One region of the Thioalkalivibrio sp. ALJ1 genome, then DNA from elsewhere that is predicted to be linked to it. Evidence: predicted binding sites of a transcription regulator. Region 1 holds the regulator's gene; the other holds the start of a gene.
What was found. The regulator LexA, encoded in region 1, represses DNA repair genes until DNA is damaged. The targets are predictions, from matches to a motif close to TACTGTNNATATNNACAGTA.
Positions count from the first base shown of each region.

Region 1 (9,440 bases):
GCGGCAGGGTCTCCGTACGCCTCGCCAGCAGGCGATCCAGCAGGCCCAGCAGTTCCGGTCCATGGCGCCGGGCCAACTCGGGGCGCGAGAGGCGCAGCAGATCGCCGAGCTGGCGCAGGCCTACGGCCCGCAGGCCCTCGCGGGTGGTGGCCGCGAGTGGCAGCGCGTCTAGCAGGACCGGCGACAGGACGCGACGCAGGGCCTCGGGATCTTCCGCGATTACGGGGTTGCGCGTGCGGGCCAGCAGGCGCGCGGCGGCGGGGCTGAGTGCCAGGCCGATACGAGGGTGGAAGCCCAGTTCACCCAGGGTAGACTGAATCTGCTCCCGCAGGACCTCCAGGCCACCGAACAGGCGGCGGCTGCGTCCGATCTCCACCAGGATGCGCTGGGCCTCCGGTTCCGGGTGCACGTGGTCGGAGAACTGCAGCAATACACCCGCCAGCATCTCCAGCTGGGCTTGCAGGGTCTCCGGGGCATGCTCGACCAGTTCCGGGGTATCCAGTACCGCCAGTGCATCCCCTAGTGCCATGCCGGGGCGAGCACCTGCCTGTAGGGCCGCACGGTTGGCGGCATGCACCCGCGGAGTGGGGGCGGATTCCACTACCAACAGAGGACGCTGCAGTCGCTCATGGCCCGGTTCCGCGCGGGCCAGTGCCTCCAGCGCCAGGTGTGGCAGGTCGATCGCCATCCAGTGTTCCTGCCGCATCCGGGCACCCGCGGGAGCACTATGCGCCTGTGGCGGACGGGGTATGGGCGCGGTAGCCGGGAGCAGGCTCAGCTGCTGCCGGGTCGGTTTCAGGCGCGTATCCGCACGTGGGGGGCGGGCAGGGTGGCCCATCTCAGGTCTCCGCGGGAGCGGGAACCTGCAGTGGGTCGCCGGAGCGGGCCCAGGGGCCCAGCCCCTTCAGGCAGTGTAGTTCCAGGCCGGAGGCCGTGGGCTGCCAGCGCAGGCGCTGATGGGCCGGCGAGGGCTGGGCCGCGGCCGTCGGCGGTCGGTACAGGATGGCGCAGGCCCGACTCTCGCTGGCGGCCAGGCGCAGCCGGCGCAGCAGGGCCGTCTCCACGGGGCTGCGCAGCCAGGCGAGCAGTACGCCGAAGGCCGGGTCGCGCAGGCACTGTTCGCCGGCCCACAGGGTGTCGCGATCGTGCTCGGTGCGGATCAGCAGTACCCGCTCCGGCGGGATGCCCAGGGTCTGCCAGCCCGGCAGCCAGGGGGTGGCCGATGGTGCGATCACCGCAATCCAGTAGTCGTCCTGGCCGCAGGCGGCCAGCATGGGGACCAGCAGCCGGGTCTCGCCGCAGCCGAACGGGGCGCCCAGCATTTCGACCAGCTGGCCGCGTGGCCAGCCCCCGCCCAGGGCCCGGTCGAGCTCCGCGTGGCCGCTGGGCCAGACCGGGGCATCCGGGGCCGGGGTGGCGCTGCGTCCGCGCCAGAGGGCCGGATGGTCGAGCAGGGTATCCAGCGCGCCCATGACTCAGGTCTGGGGGTCGAGATCGCGCAGAACGCCCACGCCGACCCCCTCGATGGCCAGTTCCTGGCGCTCCAGGTCGATCTCGATGGGGGCGAAGTCGGGGTTTTCCGGCAGCAGGCGGACCCGCGAGCCGTCCTGCGCGAAGCGCTTTACGGTGACCTCGTCCTCGATGCGGGCGACCACGACCTGACCGGGCCGGGCCTCCGGGGTCTGGCGCACGGCCAGCAGGTCGCCGTCGAGGATGCCGGCATCGCGCATGCTCTCGCCATGCACGCGCAGGAGGTAGTCCGGGCAGGCGCGGAACAGGGCGTCGTCGACCCGGTAGTGGCGTTCTATGTGTTCGGTGGCAAGGATCGGCAGGCCGGCGGCGACGCGCCCGACCAGGGGCAGTTCGGTCGGTGCGCCCCGGGCGGCGCGGGGCAGGCGGATACCGCGGGAGGTACCGCCCAGCAGTTCGATGGCGCCCTTTTTCTCCAGGGCCTTCAGGTGACACTCGGCCGCATAGGGCGAGCGAAAGCCGAAGGCCCGGGCGATCTCGCTGCGGGTCGGCGCCGTGCCCTGGGTGGCAACGGTCTCGATGATGTAGTCGAGGATGGCCTGCTGGCGTTCAGTAAGCGACACAAGGCGCCCTCCGGTAACTGTATATACATACAGTACATCTACGCCCCGCACGAGGACAAGCGAAAAAGGTCAAGGTCAAGGGCGATTCACAGGAAGATGGGAAGATCGGAAGGTTTTTAGGGTGAGGCGTGATCGCAGACGTCCACGTTGTCCCCCCGCCGTGTGTTACGGCACTGCCGTCATATCCACCAATCTTCCAGCCTTCCTATCTTCCTGTAGACCGCCCTTGATTTTGGGCGGTCAGGTGGGGGTGTAGTCGAGGGGGAGGGCGGTGCGGTCGACGACGCGGCGCAGGACAAAGCTGGAGTGCACGCTGTCCACGCCCTCCAGGCGGGTGATGCGCCGCAGCAGGAAGTCCTGGTAGGCATCCATGTCCGGCACGACGACCTGCAGCATGTAGTCGGCGGACTGGCCGGTGATCAGGTAGCAGTGCTGCACCTCGGGGTAGCCAGCCACGGTCTCCTCGAAATGCGCGAAGCGCTCCGGCGTGTGGCGGTCCATGCCGATGTGGATCAGGGCGGTCAGCTCCAGGCCCAGACGGCGCCGGTCCAGCAGCGCCACGCGGCGCAGCAGGATACCGGCCTGCTCCAGCGCGCGGACGCGGCGCAGGCACGGGGAGGGGCTGAGTCCGACGCGTTCGGCCAGGGCCTGGTTCGACAGGCTCGCGTCCTCCTGCAGGATCTCGAGGATGCGGCGGTCATAGCGGTCCAGTGAGTGCGGTTGCGGTTTCATAGGTGTATTATTGCGCATATTGAGCTTTAATGCGCAATTATAGATCCTTATTAAGGCCTTGATAGGGAAAAAAGCAAGGTTATGCCCGGATGGATGCGTTAGAATAATGCACAGATAGAAATCCGGAGCGCGGTGGCTGGTGTTCGGCCCGCGCCCTTACAGGAGACGCGCACCATGGCCTTCGATCACACCAAATATGCCCCGTTCCCGCCGATCGACAAGGCGGATCGCCGCTGGCCGACGCAGCGCACCACGGTTGCGCCGCGTTTCTGCGCGGTGGACCTGCGCGACGGCAACCAGGCGCTGGTGCACCCGATGAGCGTGGAGCAGAAGATGCGCTTCTTCGAGGTGCTGGTGGATATCGGCTTGACTGAGATCGAGATCGGCTTTCCCTCCGCCTCGCAGATCGACTACGACTTCACCCGCCGCCTGATCGACGAAGACCGCATCCCCGAGGGCGTGTATATCCAAGTGCTGACCCAGGCGCGCGAGGACCTGATCCAGAAGACCTTCGCGGCGCTGGAGGGCGCGCCGCGCGCGGTGGTGCACGTGTACAACTCCACCAACCCGGCGCAGCGCGAGCAGGTCTTCCGCATGGACCGTGCCGGCATCCGCGGCATAGCCGAGAACGGCGCGCGCTGGGTGCGCGACTACGCGGCGAGGTATCCGCAGACGGACTGGATCTTCCAGTACTCGCCGGAGAGCTTCTCCACCACCGAGCTGGACTACGCGGTCGAGGTCGTGGACGCGGTGAACGCGATCTGGCGCCCGGATCAGGGGCAGAAGGTGGTGATTAACCTGCCGGCTACGGTCGAGTCGACCACGCCGAACGTGTTCGCCGACCAGGTCGAGTGGTTCTGCGACTATGTGCAGTATCGCGAGCACTTCTGTGTGTCGCTGCATACGCACAACGACCGCGGTACCGGCGTGGCCGCGGCCGAGCTGGGCCTGCTGGCCGGGGCCGATCGCCTGGAAGGCACGCTGTTCGGTAACGGCGAGCGCACCGGCAACATGGACCTGGTCACCGTCGGCATGAACCTGTACTCGCAGGGCATCGACCCGACCATCGATCTCTCCGACATGGAACGGCTGATCGACGTGTACAAGGAGTGCACCGACATGCCCGTCCATCCGCGCCATCCGTGGGCGGGCGAGCTGGTGTACACCGCGTTCTCCGGCAGCCATCAGGATGCGATCCGCAAGGGCCTGGCGTACTACAAGGAGAAGGGCGGCCACTGGAACGTGCCCTACCTGCCGATCGACCCAGGCGATCTGGGCCGGCGCTACGAGGAGGTCGTGCGCATCAACAGCCAGTCCGGCAAGGGCGGCGTGGCACATGTGCTGGAGCGCGATTACGGTATCGAGGTGCCGCGCTGGCTGGCGATCGAGTTCGCCCGCATCGTGCAGAAGGATGCCGAGACCTCGCAGATCGAGGTCTCCTCGAAGCGCATCCACGAGCTGTTCGAGCAGCACTACCTGACGCCGGTCGCCGGCTGGGATCTGGTGCGCTACGAGATCGAGAAGGAAGGCCCGGTGGTGCGGCTGGACGCGACCATGGGCCCGCCCGGGCGCGAGTCGCGCCTGCAGGGCGAGGGTCACGGGGCGGTCGAGGCCCTGACCGCCGCGATGCAGGCCGAGCGCGGAGTGGAGGTGAAGGTCAGCCACTTCGACGAGCATGCGATGGAGTCCGGCACCGAGGCACGCGCCATGGCCGCCGTGGAACTGACGGTCGATGGTGAGCGTTCGGTCGGGGTCGCTCTGGGTGAGGACACCACCGCCGCGACGCTGCAGGCGGTACTGAATGCCACCGGCCGCCGCCTGGGCGAACGCGCCGCCGAACCGGCCGCCGTCAACGCCTGACCCGCGGCCTTCTGTGCGTCCGAGGGCGCGCAGGCGGGGCATTGAGGGCCACGCAATCACCGGTCGTTGAGGTGGGGCTGGCTTTGGCAGGGCCTTCGTCTGCAAGCAGGCCCTACCGGGGTTAGATGCGGCTTTGTAGGAGCCGCCTTGGCGGCGAAGTCTCCGCTCGCGCTGGAGCGTCGCAGCCGGGCCTGCGTCCCAGGCTTTTTACTTCACCCGCTTCTCCAGCATGGTCTGCATGCGGGTCAGGCGTTCCTGCAGTTTCAGGGTTTCCTGCTGCAGTTCGTGGATCTCGCTATGCAGCACCTTGTTTTCCTCGTGCACGCTCTCGTGGATCATCTGTTGTTCGATTTCCATGGAGCGGTCATGCATGCGCTGCATCGCGTCCACGATGATCGCGATGAACAGGTTCAGCACGGTGAATGTGGCGATCAGGATGAAGGGCACGAAGAATGCCCAGGCCCAGGGGTAGGTCTCCATTACCGGGCGCGCAATGTCTTCGGACCAGCCCTCGAGGGTCATCACCTGGAACAGGCTGTACATGGTGGCGCCGAGGGTGCCGAACTTGTTCGGGAAGGACTCACTGAAAAGCCCGGTGGCGATGATCGCAAATACGTAGAAGATCAGTACCAGCAGACCCATGATGGAGAGAATCCCCGGGATCGCGCGCAGTAGTGCCTCGACGATGAAACGAAGTTTGGGCACCAGCGAGACCAGGCGTAGCAGACGCAGCACGCGCAGTACGGAAAATGGGCCGGAGGCCGGAATCAGTGCGATCCCTACCACGAGGAAATCGAACACATTCCACGGGTTGCGCCAAAAACTTAGACGGTAGACGAACAGCTTGGTCAGCACCTCGGCGGTGAAGATCGACAGGATGATGACGTCCGCGGCCAGGACCACGGGCCCCATCCAGCCCATCACCGTGTCCGAGGTCTCAAGGCCCAATGTCACCGCATTCAGCAGGATCAAGCCGATGATGAAGCGCTGGGTCAGTTGGGCCTCGATAAAGCCTTCCAGACGGGTGCGCAGCGTGGGGGTCTCGCTCATGATGTCAGGGGTCGTCGCAGTACTCGGGGACGCGCAAGAGTAGGGTAAAGCCGAGGTTGCGGCAATTGTCGGAACGCGGGTTGTGGAGCCGGAGAAAAGAGGCGATGTGGGATGAGCGCTATGCCGCGGACGAGTATGTCTATGGCACTGAACCGAATGATTTCCTGCGTGCGGTCGTGGCCAATGTGCCGCGTGGCCGGGCGCTTTGCCTGGCCGAGGGCGAAGGCCGCAATGCCGTGTTCCTGGCGCAACAGGGGTTCGAGGTCCTGGCGGTGGACAGTTCCGCGGTCGGGTTGGAGAAGGCTCGGCATCTGGCGGAGGATCGCGGTGTTCGCATCGAGACGGTTGTGGCAGACCTTGCCGCTTACAGCATTGAACCGGCTACGTGGGATTTGATTGTCTCGATCTTCTGTCACCTGCCTCCGACGCCCCGGAAACGGTTGCATGGGGACGTCGTGGCCGGCCTGCGACCGGGTGGTGTTTTCATCCTGGAGGCCTACACCCCGGCGCAGCTGGAGTGGGGCACAGGCGGGCCGCCCACTGCGGAGTTGATGATGACGCGGGATGACTTGGTTGCCGAGCTGGACGGCCTGGAATTCGAGGAAGCCGTGGAGCGTGAGCGCGACGTCATTGAGGGGCGGCTTCACACTGGGCGCGGGGCGGTGGTGCAGATCCTGGCGCGCAAGCCGTCTTAGGGTCGGGGATAGCCGTGCTGGATCAGCGTTTCCCTTGGGCGCAGCGCCTGTATCAGGCTTGCGCCGGCGGCACGGCTACCCCGGCTTCGCGCAGCCACTGACTCAGGGTGATCAATGGCAGGCCGACCAGTGCGGTCGGGTCGTCGCCCTCCATGCGGGCGAACAGGCTGATGCCCAGGCCCTCGGACTTGAAACTTCCGGCGCAGTCCAGCGGCTGGTCCAGCTGGATGTAGCGTCGGATCTCCTCGGGGCTCAGTTCGCGGAAGGTCACGGTGAAAGGGATCTGACCCGTTCGGGCCTGGCCCGTCGCGGTATCCAGCAGGCAAAGGCCGGTATGGAAGGTCACGGTCTCTCCGGACAGTGCCGCGAGCTGCGCCTCGGCACGGCCCACGTCGCCGGGCTTTCCGAGGATGTGGCCGGCATAACTCGCGTTCTGGTCGGAACCAATCACGAGGTGGTCGGGGTAGACATCGGCCACGGCCCGGGCCTTGGCCTCGGCGAGGCGGACCACCATCGTCTCGGGCCGTTCGTGTGGTTGTGGGGTCTCGTTGGCCCCGGGCCGCGCGGTCTCGAACGGTAGCCGCAGTCGCCCCAGCAGTTCCGCTCGGTAGGACGAGGTCGAGGCTAGTACCAGGCGCCGCGGGGACTTAGCCATCGGCGCTGTCGATCTCGATCAGGGCATCGTCCGGGTTGGCGGCGGCCCCCTTGGCGATGTTGACTGCGGTGATCGTGCCGGATACGGGGGCGGCGATCTCGGATTCCATCTTCATCGCCTCCAGGACCAGTACCGGTTGACCGGCCTCCACGGTATCGCCTTCCGCCACCAGGACATCAATGATGGTTCCGGGCATGGAGGTGGTGACATCGCCGGGGCGGGTGGCGCGGCGGGACTTCTTGCCGCCGCCGTTCCCGGGACCGCGGTCCGCGCCACTGCTACCCGTGGTCTCGATCGTGTCGAGGGTCTCGATCTGGACCTCTTCCGGTATTCCGTCGACGGTCACGTACATTGGGCGGGTGTCTTCGCGGTGGTGGCCGGAGCCATTGACCTGGATGTGGTAGGTCTCGCCGTGGAAGGTGACGTTGAACTCCACTGGCGCTGGACAGCCGGCCTGGGTGTTTTCCGGAAGATTGAGGGGCTCTGGATCGAGCGTTCCATCGCGGCGTTGCTCCAGAAACTGGCGGCCGACTTCGGGGAACAAGGCGAAGGTCAGGACATCCTCCGGTCCCTGCGCAAGGTCACCGATCTCGCGAGTCAGTAGGTCCATCTCCGGCTTGAGAAAGTCAGCCGGGCGGCTGTCGATGACTTCGGCATTGCCGATGGCCTTCTGCCGGACCACGGCGTTGGTCGGTCCCGGCGCGCGGCCGTAGTGCCCGGTGAGGTACTGCTTCACCTCGTTGGTGATGGTCTTGTAGCGCTCCCCGGCGAGTACGTTCATCACCGCCTGGGTGCCGACAATCTGGGAGGTGGGTGTGACCAGCGGGGGGTAGCCCAGGTCTTCGCGCACCTTGGGGATCTCCTCCAGTACGGCGTCGAAGCGATCCAGCGCGTTCTGATCGCGCAGCTGGTTTGCCAGATTGGAGATCATGCCCCCCGGGACCTGGTTCACCTGCACTCGGGTGTCGACCCCGGTGTACTCGCTCTCGAAGCGTCGGTATTTCTTGCGGACTTCGTGGAAGTACATCCCGATCTTCTGCAGCGCGACCAGGTCCAGGCCGGTGTCGTGTTCGGTGCCCGCCAGCGCGGCGACCAGGCTTTCGGTAGGCGGGTGGCTGGTACCGCCGGCAAAGGCCGAGATCGCGGTCTCGATGTGCCGACAGCCGGCCTCGATTGCCTGCCAGTGGCATAGCTCGGACAGCCCCGAGGTTGCGTGGGCATGCAGGTGGATCGGCACATCCAGCGCGTCTACCAGTTCGGTGACTAACTCACAAGTTGCCGCGGGCGTGAGCAGTCCGGCCATGTCCTTGATTGCGATGCTCTGTGCGCCCATGCCCACCAGTTCGCGCCCCAGGGCCACAAACTCGGCGGCTGAATGCACGGGGCCGGTCGTATAGCAAAGTGTGCCCTGAGCGTGTCCACCGGCTTCGCGCGTCGCTTCGATGGCGGAGCGCAGGTTCCGGGCGTCGTTCATCGCATCGAAGATGCGGATGATATCGATGCCTCCGGCAACCGAGCGCTCGACGAAGGCCCGAACGACGTCATCCGCATAGTGACGGTAGCCGAGCAGATTTTGCCCGCGCAGAAGCATCTGCAGCGGCGTGTTGGGCAGCGCGGTCTTCAGCTGGTGCAGGCGCTCCCACGGGTCCTCTTTCAGGAACCGCAGGCAGGCGTCGAACGTGGCACCGCCCCAGACCTCCAGGGAGTGAAAGCCGATTGCGTCCATCTGCTCGCAGATCGGCAGCATGTCGTCGGTGCGCATCCGCGTGGCGATCAGGCTCTGGTGGCCGTCGCGCAGGGTGACATCCGTGATGTGAACTCGGTCCATAGTCATTCGCGGGTCAGTCCGGTGTCCGGTCGGGCGAGTGTGTACATTGATCAGCGTTTCCCTAGAGCCCGTGATGGGCGGCAATGGCCGCGGCGATGGCCACGGCCAGCTGGCGGTCCGAGCGTTTGCCGGGGACGTGAGTCAGCTCCGGGTGGGCAGCCACGAACCCGGTATCAAAGTGGCCGCTGCGGAACGCCGGGTGGGCAACGATCGCCAGGTGGAACGGGATGGTGGTCTTGACCCCGAATACGCCGATATCGTGCAGCGCGCGATTGGATCGGGCCAGCAGGTCGTCCCATTCCAGGGCCCAGCAGATCAGCTTGGCGCACATCGAGTCGTAATGGGGCGGGATCGTGTATCCAGTGTAGATCGCACCGTCGGTGCGCACGCCTGGGCCACCCGGTGCGAAGTAGCGGGTAATCCGACCAAAGCTTGGGAGGAAGTCATTGCTTGGGTCTTCCGCGTTGATGCGAAACTCCAGTGCATAGCCGCGACGGGTGATCTGGGACTGCTCGTAGCGCAGCGGC
Region 1 is NZ_KN050684.1:1,873,398-1,882,837, forward strand. Features, by position in the region: gene F462_RS11220 (Y-family DNA polymerase) at 1-688, opposite strand, end outside; gene imuA (translesion DNA synthesis-associated protein ImuA) at 840-1,472, opposite strand; gene lexA (transcriptional repressor LexA) at 1,476-2,093, opposite strand; gene F462_RS11235 (Lrp/AsnC family transcriptional regulator) at 2,334-2,825, opposite strand; gene F462_RS11240 (2-isopropylmalate synthase) at 3,000-4,685, shown strand; gene F462_RS11245 (ion transporter) at 4,893-5,735, opposite strand; gene F462_RS11250 (class I SAM-dependent methyltransferase) at 5,840-6,430, shown strand; gene F462_RS11255 (Maf family protein) at 6,483-7,085, opposite strand; gene oadA (sodium-extruding oxaloacetate decarboxylase subunit alpha) at 7,078-8,913, opposite strand; gene F462_RS11265 (acetyl-CoA carboxylase biotin carboxylase subunit) at 8,975-9,440, opposite strand, start outside.

Region 2 (9,440 bases), 150 kb from region 1:
CGAGACCGGCTATGGGTATATCCAGCAGGGCGAGCCTTTGGGCAGTTCCGGGGCGCGGGTCGCCCGCTTTGTGGAAAAGCCGGGTGTAGCGACCGCGCAGGCGTATGTGGACGGCGGGGACTATCTCTGGAACAGCGGCATGTTCGTGTTCCGTGCCTCGCAGTATCTGAAGGAACTGGAGCGCTTCGAGCCCGCTATCGTGGCCGCCTGTCGTGGGGCGCTGCAGAACGCCCGCGAGGACCTGGATTTCCTGCGGGTTGATCCGGAGGCCTTCGCGGCCGCCCCGAACATCTCCGTGGACTACGCCGTGATGGAACGCACTGAGCGTGCCGCCGTAACGCCGCTGTCTGCTGGTTGGAGCGACATCGGCTCGTGGTCAGCCCTGGCCAACATTCGCGGCATGGACGGGGAGGGCAACACCCTTCGCGGTGACTGCCTGCTGGAAGACAGCGAGGGTTGCGTGGTAGACGCCGACGGCCTGCTGGTGGCGGGCATCGGTCTGCGCGATCTAGCTGTGATTGCGACCCGAGACGCGGTGCTGGTGGCCGATCGTGACCGCGTACAGGACGTTAAACGCATCGTGGATCGGTTGCGGGTAGCCAATCGAACCGAGCATATGAACCACCCTGCGGTCTATCGCCCCTGGGGATGCTACGAATCGATCGACACCGGGGCTCGGTACCAGGTGAAGCGGATCACGGTGAAGCCCGGCGCCCGACTGTCCCTGCAAATGCACCATCATCGGGCCGAGCATTGGGTGGTGGTCCGCGGGACGGCGCGGGTGACCAATGGCGAGCAGAACTATCTGGTCACCGAGAACGAGTCGACGTTTATCCCCATCGGGCAGGTTCATTGTCTGGAGAATCCGGGAACACTGCCCCTGGAGTTGATCGAGGTGCAGTCGGGCAGCTATCTGGGTGAGGATGATATCGTCCGCTTGGAAGACGTCTACGGCCGCACCTGAAAACGGTAGCGGGTGCGGTCAATGGAGCCGATTCCCCGGCAGACGCTGATCAATCTGCCTGTTCGCGCATAACTCGACTTTGCCCTGATGCCGCTGTCCCTTGTCTGTTCTTCGTGCTTTCGAGGGCTTCGTGGTGCAAAAGCCATTGGTCCTTAATCCGCATCCCTCTAGGGAGACGCGGATTAGCCGAAGTCGCGGGAGTGGGTGACGAGCTCGCCCAGCCATGTGCTGCGGTCGATCAGACGTTGCACGATCAGGTGGCCGACCCCCTCGCTGTACTGCCATTCCCCGTGGGCCTCCAGCAGGCGACCGTGCAGGACCTCGGCGCGAAAGCGCTCCACCCGGTCCGGCCAGACGATCAGGTTCAGCGTGCCACTCTCGTCCTCCAGGGTCAGGAACACCGTGCCGTTGGCCGAGCCCGGCCGCTGGCGGGTGATCACCAGCCCGGCATAGCGCGCCCCGCTGTGACCGGGATGCTCCAGTAGCCGGGCGGCGGTGGCCAGTCGGCGCTGCTCCAGGAACGGGCGCATCAGGGCTAGCGGGTGTGGGCCCAGGCTCAGGCCTTGGGTGGCGTAGTCCTGTACCAGGTCGTCGATCCCATCCGGGCGGGGGAGCAGCGGTGTTACGTCGGCTTCGCGGGTGGCTTCGGCTGGGAGATTGGCGAACAGCGGCAGAGGTTCTTCCACCGCTTCGGTCGTCCAGCGCGCCTGGTGGCGGTTGCCGGCCAGGCCTTTCAGGGCGTCGGCGCGAGCCAGGCGATTGGCCTGGGCGCGGGTGAGGGCGGCTCGCGCCACCAGGTCCGGCACATCCTGAAGTGGGCGCGTCTGACGCGCGGCCACGATCCGCTCCCCGACGGTCTGCGCCAGTCCGCCAATCCGGTTCAGGCCCAGGCGCAGGGCCAAGTCGTCACTGCCCGCGATGGTTTCCACCGTGCAGTCCCAGTCGCTGAAGCGCACGTCCACCGGGCGCACCTCGACATCGTGGCGGCGGGCGTCGGCCACGATCTGCGCCGGGGCGTAGAACCCCATTGGCTGGCTGTTCAGGAGGGCGCAGGCAAAGATCGCGGGGTCATGGCGCTTGAACCAGGACGAGACATAGGTAATCAGGGCAAAGCTGGCGGAGTGCGATTCGGGAAAGCCGTATTCCCCGAAGCCGAGGATTTGCTGGTAGATCTTTTCGGCAAATCCAGATGGATATCCACGTTCCTGCATGCCTTGCATTAAGCGTTCGCGGTAGGTCGCCAGGCGTCCGGTACGCCGCCAGGCGCCGATGGCGCGGCGCAGGCCGTCGGCCTCGCCGGCGGTGAAACCGGCTGCGACCATCGCCAGTTCAATCACCTGTTCCTGGAAGATCGGTACACCCAGGGTGCGCTCCAGGACCCGCCGAACCTCGGGGTTGGGGTAGCGCACCTTGTCCGGGTGGGCGCGGCGCTTCAGATACGGGTGGACCATGTCCCCCTGGATCGGGCCGGGGCGCACGATAGCGATCTGGATCACCAGGTCGTAGAAGTTGTTGGGCTTCAGCCGCGGCAGCATGCTCATCTGGGCGCGCGACTCGATCTGGAATACGCCCAGGGTGTCGGCCTGTTGCAGCATGCGGTAGACGGCCGAGTCTTCGGTAGGGATGTCGGCGAGGCCCCAGTCGCGGCCCCGGTGGAGAGCCATCAGCTCCAGCGCGCGGCGTACGCAGGAGAGCATGCCCAGCGCCAGCACATCGATCTTCAGCAGGCCCACAGCGTCCAGGTCGTCCTTGTCCCACTGGATCACCGAGCGCTCCGGCATGGCGGCGTTCTCGATCGGGACCAGTTCGTCTAGTCGTCCCTCGGCGATCACGAAGCCCCCGGTGTGCTGCGACAGGTGGCGCGGGAAGCCGAGTAGCTCGGCGGTCAATACCTGCCACTGCCAAGCCAGCGCGCCGTTCGGGTCCAGCCCGACCTCGCGCAGACGCTCGGCGGGGATGCCGTCGTCCCACCAGGCGAGATTGGCGGTCAGGGCATCCAGCCGGGCGCGCGAGATGTCCAGCGCGCGGCCCACATCGCGCAGGGCGCTGCGGCGGCGGTAGCGGATTACGGTGCAGGCCAGGGCCGCGCGCTCACGGCCATAGCGCTGGTAGATGTACTGGATCACCTCCTCGCGACGTTCGTGTTCAAAGTCGACATCGATATCCGGCGGCTCACCACGCTCGGCGGAGATAAAGCGCTCGAACAGCATACTGGAGCGCGAGGGATCCACCGCCGTGATCCCGAGGGCATAACAGACCGCGGAATTCGCCGCCGAGCCGCGCCCCTGGCACAGGATCCCGCGGCTACGGGCAAAGCGCACGATGTCGTAGACCGTCAGGAAGTAGGGCTCGTAGCCAAGCTGCGCGATGATCCCGAGCTCGCGCTCGATTTGCTCGGCCACCTTCGGCGGGATGCCCTCGGGCCAGCGCCCGTGTGCGCCCTTCAGGGTCTCCTCGCGCAGATAGGCGGTCGGGTTCATGTCCCGGGGCAGGGGGTCGGTCGGGTAGCGGTAGGTGACCGCGTCCAGCGAGAAGTTGCAGTCCCGCGCGATGCGCACACTGGCCGCGAGCCAGGCGGCGGGATACAGCGCGGCCAGGTCGTCGCGCGGGCGCAGGCAGCGCTCGCCGTTGGGGAAGCGCGCCGGGGCCGCCTCGGCAACCGTGGTGCGCAGGCGCAGCGCGGTCAGTACGTCCTGCAGGGCACGCCGGCCGCGAGCGTGCATGTGCACATCGCCGCAGGCGACGATCGGGAGCCCCGTCGTGTCGGCGAGCTGCCGCGCGCGGGTCGCGAGCGGGGCATCCTCCGGCATGCGCAACTGGCTGACCGCCAGATGGGCCTGCCCCGAAGCGGCCCATCCGTCCAGCCAGCCGGCCGCTTCGGCGAGTGGCGTCTCCGCGATCCCGGGCTCGATACGCAGCAGGACGTGCCAGCCGGCCCGCGCCTCGGCGGGCAGGGCGTCGAGGTCCGCCTGTGTCAGGTGGTAGTACCCCTTGTCCGCCGCGCCGCGGGCCCGGGTGATCAGGCGGCACAGCGCGGCATAGCCCGCCGCATTGCGCACCAGCAGGGTCAGGGTGGGGCCATCCGCGAGGCGGAAGGTTGCCCCCAGGATCAGGTGCAGGCCGCAGTCCTTCGCGGCGGCGTGGGCGCGCACCACCCCGGCTAGCGAGGCGATATCGGTCAGCGCCAGCGCTCGATACCCCAGTGTCTGTGCCCGTTCGATCAGCTCCTCCGGGTGCGAGGCCCCGCGCAGGAACGAGAAATTGCTGAGCGCAGTCAGCTCGGCATAGGCAGGTTCCGCTGAGGGGTCAGGAAAGGTGTGGGACGCGCTGCACATAGACTGTCAAAATATACAGTACTATGCGTAAGTCGACAGGTATGCCCGTAATCGCGGTGCAGGAACGCTCGTCCTGATGCTTTGTGGCCTGATTCCGGAGTCCCGCGACCCGCGTGTGTACACTGCGCCCAATACCCTGATCCCCCGCCGATTACGCGGAGTCCCTCATGCGCTACATTTTCTTGCCGGTCTTGCTTCTTGTCCTGGTCTTTGTGCTGGGCAACGTGATGCTGTTCAATGCTCTGCCCAAGCCGGACCGTCTCACGGAACCGCTGGCGCTGGACTACGGCACTTCGTCGGACCAGTTCCGGCGCGATATGGGCCTGCTCCTGCAGCAGCCCATTGTCAGCGGTAACGAGATCGAGGTGCTAAAGGATGGCGAGGCCATCTACGCGGCGAAGATCGAAGCGATCGAGAACGCCGAGCACTCGGTTACTTTCGAGGTGTACGAATACTGGGGCGATCAGGCGAAGGCCTTCTCCGAAGCCTTGACGAACGCGGCGGAGCGCGGCGTTAAGGTGCATGCCGTGCTGGATTTCATTGGTTCGCGCAATGCCGATCCCGACCAGTTCGAGCGCATGGAAGAGGCCGGGGTGGAGCTGGTGCGCTGGCGGGAGCCGTCCTGGTACCAGTTATCCCGTTTCAACCACCGCACCCATCGCAAGTTACTGGTGGTCGATGGTCAGACCGGCTTTATCGGGGGTGCCAATATGGCGGATGCCTGGCTCCCCGGAGAGGATCGGGAGGCCTATCGTGACAACCATTTCCGCATCACGGGGCCGGTGGTGGGCAATATGCAGGCTGCGTTCATGGAGACGTGGCTTGATGCCACGGGCCGGATGCCTACCGGCGAGGCGTATTTTCCGGCCTTAGTGGAAGCCGGCAATCGCGATGTCCAGGTGGTAAACAGCGCCCCGCGCGAGGGGCGGCACCGTGTGCGCGCCATGTTCCTGCATGCGATTGCGGCCGCCGAGGAACACATCACCATTGGCACGGCGTACTTCTACCCCGATCCGGATTTTCTCGATGCATTGGTGGAGGCAGCCGACCGGGGCGTAACGATTCGCGTCCTGGTGCCGGGGGATGGCATGAATCTGGGTTTCTTCCGCCATGCCTCGGTCAATCGTTGGCGTCCGATGCTCGAAGCCGGTGTGGAGCTTTACGAATATCACCCCCGCATGTACCACTCCAAGCTGATGGCGGTCGACGACCGCTGGGCCAGCGTGGGTTCGGCCAATCTGCACAATCGGTCGTTTCGTCTCAACGACGAGGCCAACCTGAGCATATGGGACGAGGACTTTGCCCGGGAGATCCGCGAGCTGATCCAGTCCGACAAGGCCGAGGCCGAACGCTTGACGATAGAAGCATGGGAAAACCGGCCGTGGCGCTTCCGCCTTGCGGGTTGGATTACCTCGGTGATTGGACCCTATCTATGACGACGGATCCGCCACGTTCGCTTGAAATTGGAACCCTGCGCCTACCCGAGGGCGGGGCGATAGGCATCACCCGTTGTCCGGGTACAGAGCTCGATCTGCCCGCATCCGCGCGCGAGGGCGGCGATCTCTCGGCTGACCTGGCCGCGATCCGTAACTGGGGCGCGACCACTGTGGTCACGTTGAATCCGCCACAGGAGCTAGAGGCCCTGGGGGTGCCGCAGCTCGGGGAGACTGTCCAGGCAGCGGGGATGGAGTGGCTGTACTTGCCAATCGGTGACATGGCCGCCCCTGATCGCCCCTGGGAGGAGCAATGGCTGGCGGTAGGGCCGACCATTCATCAAAAGCTGAAAGACGGCGAGACCGTGGTGTTCCATTGTGGCGGCGGGTTGGGCCGGGCAGGGACCATCGCAGCGCTGACCCTGATTGAGCGCGGCGAGTCACCCGACCAGGCGATCGCCACCGTGCGCCAGGCGCGCCCAGGTGCCATCGAGAGTCCCGATCAACAACTCTACCTGCAGACGCGTCCCGGATCGGCGATCTGAATCCGAGTCGACCGGTTTAAGGCGCGCATAAAGATGGCTGGACTACGGTCGGGGGCAGAAGACACTTACGTCTTAATCGCAGTCGCCGCAGCACCGGTCGCGCCCGGCGGCCTTCGCGGCGTAAAGGTGCTCATCCGCGCGGCGCATCAAGCGGTCTAGGCCTTCTCCCGCTTGCAGACGGGCACAGCCAATCGAGATCGTGAGGTGAAGGTCGGGTGCGGCGTTCGGTAACTGAATGGTGCGGACCGTCTCCAACAGCCGGTTTGCGGTGTGCCGAGCACCCTCCAGGTCGGTCTCTGGCAAGATCACGGCAAATTCTTCTCCGCCGGTGCGGCCCATAAAGTCGTTGTCTCGCAGCATCTCGCCGCAGGCACGGGTGACCGCACGCAAGGCGTCGTCGCCAGTGGCGTGCCCGTAGTGGTCATTGATCCGCTTGAAATGATCGAAGTCGATCATCAGCACGCAGAGCGGACGTCCATGGCGGTGCGCCCGCTCGACCTCGCGGCGGGCGCGATCGAACAGTCGCAACCGAGTGGCCACCCCAGTCAACGAGTCGGTATGGGCCGCCTCGCGCCAGTACTGTTCCAGCTGTTTGCGGGGGGTGATATTGACCGCCACCCAGAGGGCCACGGGTTTCGGGTGATCGAAAGGCGATAGAGGGATGACACGTCCCTCGAACCATTGTTCAACCTCACCTTTTGAACCTTGCCGTGAGGCATCGGGAAGTAGCGCGACTTCGGACACGCGCAAGGGGTACTCCACCGTTTGCAGATCGCCTGTGCGGATGGCCTCGTGTACGAGGTTTAGGCAGCGGTCCGCGATTTCAGCGGGCAGCGCTTCGTGAAGGGTGTGGCCTTCGAGCGTCTTGCCATCGATGTACATGGTCTCGTTGGCGCCCCCGATGACACGGACATACAGGCCATCGGTATCGATGACGAAGGAGATATCCGGAAGCGCGCGAAGGAGTGCGAGCAGCTGGTCGCGTTCTGCCCGAAGGGCCTCATATTCGGCCCGTGAAATCTGGGCATTCTCGTTTTCCATACCGTTTTCATTGCTCTGCGCGTCTCGAGTGGGTCTGAACTATATAAGTAAAAGACGATATAGGTACAGTGCTGCCGGCATTGGAGTGCGTTCGGGAGTCACGGTGAGCGAACGCCGAGACATCCGTGATTCGATGCTGTGGCCGTGGGGCATGGCATGTGGGCGAGTGGCTTGGCGTTACGCGGAAGGGCGTCTGGCCTGAAGCATGTAATTCACGCTCATCGATCGCGATAACCACATCTTGCGGTTGAGTGGATTGACCTTGACGCCGGTGCGTCCCACTTCTTCCAAACCGTCGCGGGAAAACAGTGCCCGCGTCTCTGCGGGGGTTACGAAGCGTCTCCACTGGTGGGTGCCGCGGGGCAGAATTCGGAAAAGATATTCCGCTCCCACAATCGCGACGAGCCAGGAGATTGGATTTCGGTTGATGGTCGCCACAAAGGTGTGGCCGCCGGGACGGAGCATGCGATGCACGCTGCGCATGAACGACGAGAAATTTGCCACATGTTCGACCACCTCCATGTTGAGGATCACGTCGAAGGTCTCACCACGCTCGGCCAGTTCCTCGGCCGTGTGCAGCTCATAGGTAACGGTGAGGCCTTGATCTGCCGCGTGCTGTCGCGCGACAGCGATATTGCGGTCCACCACATCCACCCCCAGAACGTCGGCGCCTTCGCGGGCCATGGCCTCGCTCAACAGGCCCCCTCCACAGCCGATATCCAGCAGTCGTAGACCCGCAAGGGGCTTGTCTGCTTGGCGGTCGCGCCCCAGCGAGTGGCAAAGCGCCTCGCGTATGTACTCGGTCCTCAATCGATTAAGGACATGCAGCGGCCATAGTCTGCCGTCCGGCTGCCACCACATCTCGGCCAGGGCCCGGTAGCGGGCGACCTCTTCGGGGTCGACGGTAGAGTCCTGCGCAACGTTTGGAGACGCCATCGGGCTTATGCTCCTTGCAAGGGGAGGTGTCTTTGCGACCGGCGGGGGCGGGAAAAGATCGATCGGGGCGCGTCGACGATGCCGATCGGAGAACCGTTTTCTCTCGCGACGGTCCCAGCATCATGCCATTGCGGAGATCTGCCATGTCCTTTTCTGCCCGCCTTTTCGCCGTCCTCCTGCTGGCCGTGCCCTTTGCTGGCACTGCCGCCGCCGAGCCGGATACGGCAGCGCTGTTCGAGCACGAGTTGGGGCGCCTGCATTCCTCCGAAGTGGTGGACTTGCAGAAGCGCTATCAGGGGCATCCGCTGCTGGTGATCAATACCGCTAGCCATTGTGGCTACACCGACCAGTTCGGGGGCCTGGAGACGTTGCACCAGCAGTATCGGGATCAGGGGCTCAAGGTCGTTGGATTCCCCTCGCATGACTTCAATCAGGAAGCCGACGACGAGGCCGAAACCGCTCGCGTCTGCTTCGAGAACTTCGGTGTGAGCTTCGACATGTTCAAGCCGGTCGGCGTGCGTGGCGAAAACGCCCATCCGATCTTCCAGGAGCTGGCGCGCCAGTCGGGCGAACCGCGCTGGAACTTCTACAAGTATGTGGTCGACCGTGATGGTCGCGTAGTGGCGAACTTTCCCAGTCAGGCCGGCCCCGAGTCAGCCGACCTTCGTCGCGCCATCGAGAGTATCCTCTGATCCACGCGGTCCAAACGGCGCGCTAGGGAGACGCTGATTGAATCGCACGTCCGCGTTGGTGCCCCCCAGTTTTCGAGACAAAGCGTTCCGAGACAAGGCGCGTCGTCAAGCGGGTAGTGGTTCTACCCGCCCGTTTCTGATGGATTAGGGGCGCAACGCAGGATCGGGGAGCAGGGGGTACCAACCCCACAAGCCATTGAAAGCAGGGCATCGGCCGCCCGTTGTTATCAAAAACGGGCGCGGGAACGGCGTTGCGGCTCCTTTGTGCAGACCGACCGCACGGCAGTCACCGCGCCTTGTTCGCACGCAAAAGCGACTCGAGCGCGGACGTGCGATTCAATCAGCGTCTCCCTAGAAAGGCCCGGAGGGCTTCCTTCGTCCAGCGTCTTGCGAAAGGCGCGCGTTTAGTCCGATTGGTCGGAGGTGTGTTGGGACGCCTCGTAGCCTCGCAGTCCGCCTGCGATGGACTGGACATTTGTATATCCAAGCTCCAG
Region 2 is NZ_KN050684.1:2,023,927-2,033,366, forward strand. Features, by position in the region: gene F462_RS11870 (mannose-1-phosphate guanylyltransferase/mannose-6-phosphate isomerase) at 1-964, shown strand, start outside; gene F462_RS11875 (error-prone DNA polymerase) at 1,147-4,299, opposite strand; gene F462_RS11880 (phospholipase D-like domain-containing protein) at 4,467-5,735, shown strand; gene F462_RS11885 (cyclin-dependent kinase inhibitor 3 family protein) at 5,732-6,277, shown strand; gene F462_RS11890 (sensor domain-containing diguanylate cyclase) at 6,350-7,318, opposite strand; gene ubiG (bifunctional 2-polyprenyl-6-hydroxyphenol methylase/3-demethylubiquinol 3-O-methyltransferase UbiG) at 7,496-8,254, opposite strand; gene F462_RS11900 (glutathione peroxidase) at 8,398-8,946, shown strand; gene F462_RS11905 (rhodanese-like domain-containing protein) at 9,351-9,440, opposite strand, start outside.
Region 2: F462_RS11875 (error-prone DNA polymerase) is a predicted target of LexA. The motif match lies at 4,301-4,320, and genes of this name have one in related genera.